2 linked regions of the Mesorhizobium shangrilense genome follow. The protein of the gene in region 2 interacts with the protein of the main gene of each other region in a pairwise test. Links are inferred from orthologs where the notes say so. Each region holds a gene or a part of one and is shown on either strand. Other genes may lie near its edges.

What was found.
Region 1: the proteins of PD284_RS22825 (region 2) and PD284_RS14230 interact in binary tests that used the Escherichia coli proteins (3 or more experiments, as listed by UniProt). The link is inferred for Mesorhizobium shangrilense from one-to-one orthologs.

The regions. Positions count from the first base shown.
Region 1 is NZ_JAQGPN010000001.1:2,951,132-2,953,871, reverse strand. It holds PD284_RS14230 (P-II family nitrogen regulator), read left to right. Parts: upstream 1-1,071; coding sequence 1,072-1,410; downstream 1,411-2,740. Other genes in the region: glnA (type I glutamate--ammonia ligase), read left to right, coding at 1,462-2,740; PD284_RS14235 (NAD(P)H-hydrate dehydratase), read right to left, coding at 1-715. UniProt on the Escherichia coli protein: P-II indirectly controls the transcription of the glutamine synthetase gene (glnA). P-II prevents NR-II-catalyzed conversion of NR-I to NR-I-phosphate, the transcriptional activator of GlnA. When P-II is uridylylated to P-II-UMP, these events are reversed.
Region 2 is NZ_JAQGPN010000001.1:4,731,266-4,735,835, reverse strand. Bases 495-3,837 are described here. They hold PD284_RS22825 ([protein-PII] uridylyltransferase), read right to left. Parts: upstream 3,503-3,837; coding sequence 695-3,502; downstream 495-694. Other genes in these bases: PD284_RS22820 (bifunctional diguanylate cyclase/phosphodiesterase), read right to left, coding at 3,591-3,837; murJ (murein biosynthesis integral membrane protein MurJ), read right to left, coding at 495-522. Also shown: more of murJ, read right to left, coding at 1-494; more of PD284_RS22820, read right to left, coding at 3,838-4,570.

The DNA of each region.
Region 1 (2,740 bases), 1.8 Mb from region 2 along the record:
GGCTGTACTTGTGCGCATCGACCTCGGTGTGTGGAAAACGATCCTCCCAGAGCTTCGGCACGTTCTCGAAGCAGCTGACGCCCAGCCCCGCAACGATCTCGTCGTGGATTCCGATATCGGCGACGACGACGTCCCCGCATTTCGAGCGACCGGGCTGGAGCAGATGGCCGGGCTTCTTCCGCACGAAGGTCACGGTGAGATCGGCATCGAAGGCATCGCCGAGGATTTGCCCGCTGGCGCCGGATACGCCGGACGGCAAGTCGATGGCCAAGCTGTGGGCGCCGGCGTCGCGCGCCCTCTTGATCACGGAGGCGACGTCCCCCGAAATCTCGCGCGCCAATCCAGCTCCGAACAGCGCATCGACGATCAGGTCATCCGCTTCGCAGGCAAACTCCGCCAATGGCCGCGCCGCGACCACGCACTCGCTGCGGGCCCTGGCTGCGTCGGTGCCTTTTCGCGGCTCGCCTTCGCTCCAGACGGCAACCGACACGCCCGATCCGGCAAGGATCTGCGCGACCACATAGCCGTCGCCGCCATTGTTGCCGGGACCACAGAGCACATGGACCTGCCTGACAGCCGGAAAACGCTGCAGCGCCACGGTCGCGACCGCATGCCCCGCGCGTCGCATCAGTTCCATGCCGTTCTGCGGCCCGCGCCTGATCGCGTGGGCGTCCGCTTCGGCCATTTCATCCGGGGTCAGCAGTTCGATGCGCATGGGGTTCGGCGTCTCGGGTTCTGCGGGCAGCATAGGAGATGATGCGGCGCTGGCAATGATGGAACGGGCACAGGCTTTTGAGTGCCTCCGGACTGCAGGGATAAACAGCGACTGCCTCATTCGTCATCTGCCTGCCCAATTCTTAGGCATACTGGGCGCTGGCGAGGGGCGTCCCGCGGCGCGGCATCGAGATACCGGGCGCGCGAAATGATGCGACATAGCATCGAAACCGATCCGGCGTCGCGTCTTGCCGTGAATGCGAACGGATCAAATGCGACTTGGCACGCTTCCTGCTTGTAATTGCGCGGAACGGGCCAACCGCCCGGCGAATTGCGTATCGGAGGCCAAATCTCGAAATGAAAAAGATCGAAGCGATCATCAAGCCCTTCAAGCTTGACGAGGTGAAGGAAGCGCTGCAGGAGGCCGGACTGCAAGGCATCACGGTCACTGAAGCCAAGGGTTTCGGCAGGCAGAAAGGCCATACGGAGCTTTACCGCGGTGCCGAATACGTCGTCGACTTTCTGCCCAAGGTGAAGATCGAGGTTGTGCTCGCGGACGACGCGGTCGAGGCCGCGATCGAGGCTATCCGGAAAGCCGCCCAGACCGGCCGCATCGGCGACGGCAAGATCTTCGTATCCAATATCGAGGAAGTCGTGCGCATCCGCACCGGCGAGACCGGCGTCGACGCCATCTGACGCGTTCCGCGTTCCATCAGTTTCAATACGTCATCACAATAGGGAAATGACATGACGACAGCCAAAGACATCATGAAGCAGATTAAGGACAACGACGTGAAGTTCGTTGACCTGCGCTTCACCGATCCCAAGGGCAAGATGCAGCACGTGACGATGGACGTCATGGAAGTGGACGAGGACATGTTCGCCGACGGCGTCATGTTCGACGGCTCCTCGATCGGCGGCTGGAAGGCGATCAACGAAAGCGACATGGTGCTGATGCCTGACACCGAGACGGTTCACATGGACCCGTTCTTCGCGCAATCCACCATGGTCGTGATGTGCGACATCCTCGATCCGGTGTCCGGCGAAGCCTACAACCGCGACCCGCGCGGCATCGCCAAGAAGGCCGAGGCGTACATGAAGGCCGAGGGCATCGGCGACACCATCTATGTCGGCCCCGAAGCCGAGTTCTTCATCTTCGACGACGTCAAGTACAAGGCCGACCCGTACAACACGGGCTTCAAGCTCGACTCGACCGAGCTGCCGTCGAACGACGACACCGACTATGAGACCGGCAACCTCGGCCACCGCCCACGCATCAAGGGCGGCTATTTCCCGGTGCCGCCGGTCGATTCCTGCCAGGACATGCGCTCCGAGATGCTGACGGTGATGGCCGAGATGGGCATCCGCGTCGAGAAGCACCACCACGAGGTTGCGGCCGCCCAGCATGAACTCGGCGTGAAGTTCGACTCCCTCGTCCGCAACGCCGACAAGATGCAGATGTACAAGTACGTCGTGCACCAGGTCGCCAACGCCTATGGCAAGACGGCCACCTTCATGCCGAAGCCGGTGTTCGGCGACAACGGCTCGGGCATGCACGTCCATATGTCGATCTGGAAGGGTGGAAAGCCGACGTTCGCCGGCAACGAGTATGCCGGGCTGTCGGAGAGCTGCCTGTTCTTCATTGGCGGCGTCATCAAGCACGCCAAGGCCGTCAACGCCTTCACCAACCCGCTGACCAACTCCTACAAGCGTCTGGTCCCGGGCTATGAGGCGCCCGTGCTGCTCGCCTATTCGGCGCGCAACCGCTCGGCCTCCTGCCGCATCCCGTTCGGCTCCTCGCCGAAGTCGAAGCGCGTCGAGATCCGCTTCCCCGACCCGGGCGCGAACCCCTATCTCGCCTTCGCCGCGCTGCTCATGGCCGGCCTCGACGGCATCAAGAACAAGATCCATCCTGGCCAGGCCATGGACAAGGATCTTTACGACCTGCCGCCGAAGGAGCTGAAGCGCATTCCGACCGTTTGCGGTTCGCTGCGCGAGGCCCTGCAGAGCCTCGACAAGGACCGGG
Region 2 (4,570 bases):
CGCGACCAGGATGATGTTGAGAAAGACGGGCGCCACGGCCGCGGCGAAGTAGCGGCGCAGCGAGTTGAGCATTCCCGCCATCATGGCGCCGAGTGACATGCAGATCAGGTAAGGGAACATGATCGTCGCAAGCGTCACCGTGAAGGCGAGCTTTTCCGGCGATTCGCTGAAACCGGGCGCGATCAGGTAGCGGACCAGCAACGGCATGGACAGCTCCATGACGATGGTCAGTCCCAGCAGGACGCTGAACAGCACGCCGAAGACTTCTTCCGAGAAGCGTCGCGCGCCGTCGATGCCGTTGGCTTCGATCTCCTTGGCGAACAGCGGCACAAAAGCGGTGTTGAACGCGCCTTCGGCAAACAGCCGGCGGAAGGTGTTCGGGAACTGGAAGGCTGCGTAGAAGGCGTCCGCGACCGGCCCTGTGCCGAGCGCTGCCGCCATGAGCATCTCGCGCGCAAAGCCGAGGAGCCGGCTCATCATGGTGCCGGAGGCGACCGTTGCGAATTTTCTCAAAAGGCTCATGCGGTAGTTCGCCTCCTCCTTGAGGCAAGGGTCGCCACGTAGCGGCCGGGTCGATTGGGTGTGGCGGTGCGCGAGGCGGAGACAATGCCGAGCCAGGTGGGAAACCCCGCACCCGGCCGCCCGTCTGCGGCGGTCGTCCCCCTCAAGGGGGAGCGGGCAGGCACAGCGCCCGTCATTCCGCCGCCGCCTCCGCCCGCGGCTTGGGCGAACGGGACTGGCCGTCGCCCTCGAGTATACGGATCAGCCGGTCCTGGATCGTCTTTAGTCGCGTCGGGTTCTCGATCTTCTGCCAGGTCAGGTCGGTCACGTAGAACGTGTCGATCACCTTCTCGCCGAACGTCGTGATGTGGGCGGATGCGATGTTCAGCGACAGGTCCGACAGCGCTCCCGTCAGCTCCGACAGCAGGCCCGGCCGGTCCAGCCCGCGCACCTCGATGACAGAGAAGCGGTTGGAGAGGGTGTTGCGCACGTCTGCGCGCGGCTCGATGCGGAACGTCTTTGCGCCCCGCTTCGGCCTGGCGCGCTTGTCGAGGATGTCGGAGAGCCACGCCTTGCCGGACAGCGCATCCTCGATCAGCTTGCCGACGCGCTCTGCGCGGCGACGCTCGTCCTCGTCGAGGTCGAATTCGCGGCTGATCAGGATCGTGTCCAGCGCCCGGCTGTCGGAGGTGGTGAAGATCTGCGCGTCGACGATGTTGCCGCCTGCCGCCGCGCAGGCGCCGCTGATGATGGAAAGCAGGCGCGGATTGTCGGGGGCGAGCACGGTGATCTCGGTGACCGCCTCGAACTCGTGCGGCTTGACCATCGTGGCGCACTTCCTTTCGGCAGCGTCCACCTCGCGGATGAAGTCGGCATGACGGATCTGGTCCGCGAGATCCACGGTCAGCATATAGTTGGAGTAGTGCAGACCGATCAGCCGCTCCCGCTCGGCTTCCGGCCAGCCGGCCAGCGCCTCCTCGAGCCTCGCCCGGGCGACCTTCGTCCGCTCGACGCGCGACACCTCGGAAAAGCCTCCGGTGAGCAGCAGTTCGGTCTCGTAGTAGAGCGTGCGCAGCAGCTGTCCCTTCCAGCCGTTCCACACGCCCGGTCCCACGCCGCGTATGTCGCAGACGGTCAGGATCAGCAGCAGCTTGAGGCGCTCCACCGACTGCACGACAGCCGCGAAATCCTCGACGGTCTTGCGGTCGTTCAGGTCGCGCGTCTGCGCCATCATCGACATGAAGAGGTGGTTCTCAACCAGCCAGGCGACCGTCTCGGTATCTGCCTGCGACAGTCCGATATGCGGGCAAAGCCGCCGCGCGATCCGTGCGCCGGCCACCGAATGGTCCTCGGGCCGCCCCTTGGCGATGTCGTGCAGCAGCACTGCCAAGTAAAGCACGTTGCGCTGGCGACGCAGTGTCGGCACCAGCGAATGCGACAGCGGATGCAGCTTCTCCCCCTCGCCATGCTCGATTTCCGACAGCACCCCGATGCAGCGCAAAAGGTGCTCGTCCACCGTGTAGTGGTGGTACATGGAGAACTGCATCATCGCGACGATGCGACCGAACTCGGGAATCAGCTTGCCGAGCAGACCCGCTTCGTTCATCCGCCTGAGGTTGAGCTCGGGGTTGCGGTCTGACGTCAGGATCTCGAGGAAGAGCCGATTGGCCTCCTCATCGCGCCTCAGGTTCTTGTCGACCAGCCGGAGAGACCGCGTCAGCAGCTTCAGGGCGTCCGGGTGGAACTCCAGCCCGTGCTTGTCGGCGAGCCAGAATAGCCTCAGCATGTTCACAGGATCGCGCTCGAACACCTTGTCATCGGCGATGTTGATGCGGTGGTTGTCGACGATGAAGTCGCTGGTGCCGGCGAGCTTGCGCTTGCGGCGCGAGAAGGTCAGGAAGATGCGGTTGAAGCCAGGCACGTGCTTGGCCTGTTCCTCTTCCAGCGCGGCGCAGAAGATGCGCGTCAGGTCGCCCACCGTCTTGGCGGTCAGGAAGTAGTGCTTCATGAAGCGTTCGACGGCGGACAGCCCCGGATGGCTGGTGTAGCCGAGGCGCTCCGCGATGTCGCGCTGGATGTCGAAATGCAGGCGTTCCTCGGCCTTGCCCGTCAGAAAATGCATTTGGCAACGCACAGCCCACAGGAAGTCGTCGGCCTTGACGAACTGGTTGTACTCGGCGCGGGTGAAAACGCCTTTGCCGACCAGTTCCTCGCTGTCGCGCACGCGGTAGAAGTATTTGCCGATCCAGAACAGCGTGTGCAGGTCGCGCAGGCCGCCCTTGCCGTCCTTGACATTGGGCTCGACAAGATAGCGGCTCTCGCCGGACTTGGCGTGGCGCGCGTCCCGCTCGGCAAGCTTGGCCTGCACATATTCGGGGCCGGTCGCGCTCACCAGCTCCTTGTCGAAGCGCTCGATGAGTTCGTCATAGAGGCTTTGCTCGCCCCGGATCAGCCGCGCTTCGAGGATCGTCGTGCGGATGGTGATGTCGTCGCGCGCCTGGCGCATGCATTCGTCGACGCTGCGGGTCGCGTGCCCGACCTTCAGCCTGAGGTCCCACAGCATGTAGAGGATGTACTCGACGATCTGCTCGCCCCAGGGCGTCTGCTTGTAGGGCAGCAGAAAGAGCAGGTCGATGTCGGACCCCGGCGCCAACGTGCCGCGCCCGTAGCCGCCCACCGCAACGATGGCCATGCGTTCGCCGGCCGAGGGGTTTTTCGAGCGGTAGACGTGGGTGGCGGCGAAGTCGTAGAGCGCGCTGATCGTCTCGTCCATCAGATGCGACAGACGCTGAGCACAGGCGCGGCCGCCGCCGTCCGCCCTCATCATCTCCTCGACCGCAGCCCGCCCCTGGTCAAGCGTCCGTCGGAACAGTGCCAGCGCCGCCGAGCGCACCGCCGGCGACGATCCGTCGCCACCGGTTCCGGCGGTCAGTTCAGTCAGGTCGCGGCGCAATTGCGCGCCATCAATGACCTTGTCCAGATGAAGTGAGACGGTCGCCATGTAACAGTGCTGGTGCAGCTTCCGGCCGAGGTTGGGGCGGGGCTCTATAGCCTGATTTCAGCGCGCTGAATACTGCGGGGCGCAGCGCCTAGGAAGCCCTGGCCAGGACGCGCGATTTCAGGAAGTCCGTCAGCTCGTCGGAACTCATCGGCCGCGCGAAGACGTAGCCTTGGAGTCCGGTACACCCCAGATCCTTGAGCACTCGCGCATGGTGAAGCGTCTCCACGCCCTCCGCCAGAACCTCGATGCCGAGCGACTTCCCGATTTCGACGATCGAGCGCACCAGCTTGCGCTGCGCCGGCGAGCGCAACACCGGCATGATCAGCTGCCGGTCGATCTTGAGCCGGCTGGGCAACAGCTTCAGGAGACTGACGATCGAAGCATGTCCGGTGCCGAAGTCGTCAATCTCGACGTCGATTCCGAGGCCCTTGATCTGCTCGACGTTCCAGGTGATCAGCTCGTCGTTCTCGTCCAGGAAGATTGACTCCACCAGTTCGAAGGATATCCGGCCGGGCTCGAGCTCGAGCTCGCGCAGGCTGCTGATCAGTTCCTCGTCGTGCAGCCTGCGGGCGGAGACGTTGACCGACGCCTTGGGGACGCTGAGGCCCATCTCATCCCATTGTGCGAGCTGCGCCAGTGTCTGCTCGAGGATCATGCGGTCCAGGGTGGCCACCACATTGAGTTCCTCCGCCGTTTTCAGGAACGCGCGGGGGGCGAGCAAGCCCTTGCTCGGGTGCCGCCAGCGGACGAGCGCCTCGACACCGATCACGTCATGTGTCGTCGCGTCGAACTGGGGCTGGTAGTAGGCGACGAACTCGTTGCGCTCCAGGCCGGATAGGATCTCGTCTGCGATGCGCTTGGTGGTGATGATCTCCTCCTGCAGGGCATCGTTGAAGAACTGGTGCCGGTTGCGGCCGCGGCTCTTCGCCCGGTAGAGGGCGATGTCTGCATGGACCAGCAGGTCGCCCGGGTTCGCGTCCTCCCCGGTGTCGGTGGCGATGCCGATGCTCACCCCGAAGCGGCATTCGTGTCCCTTGAAGGTCACCGGCTGGTGCATCTTGGCGATGA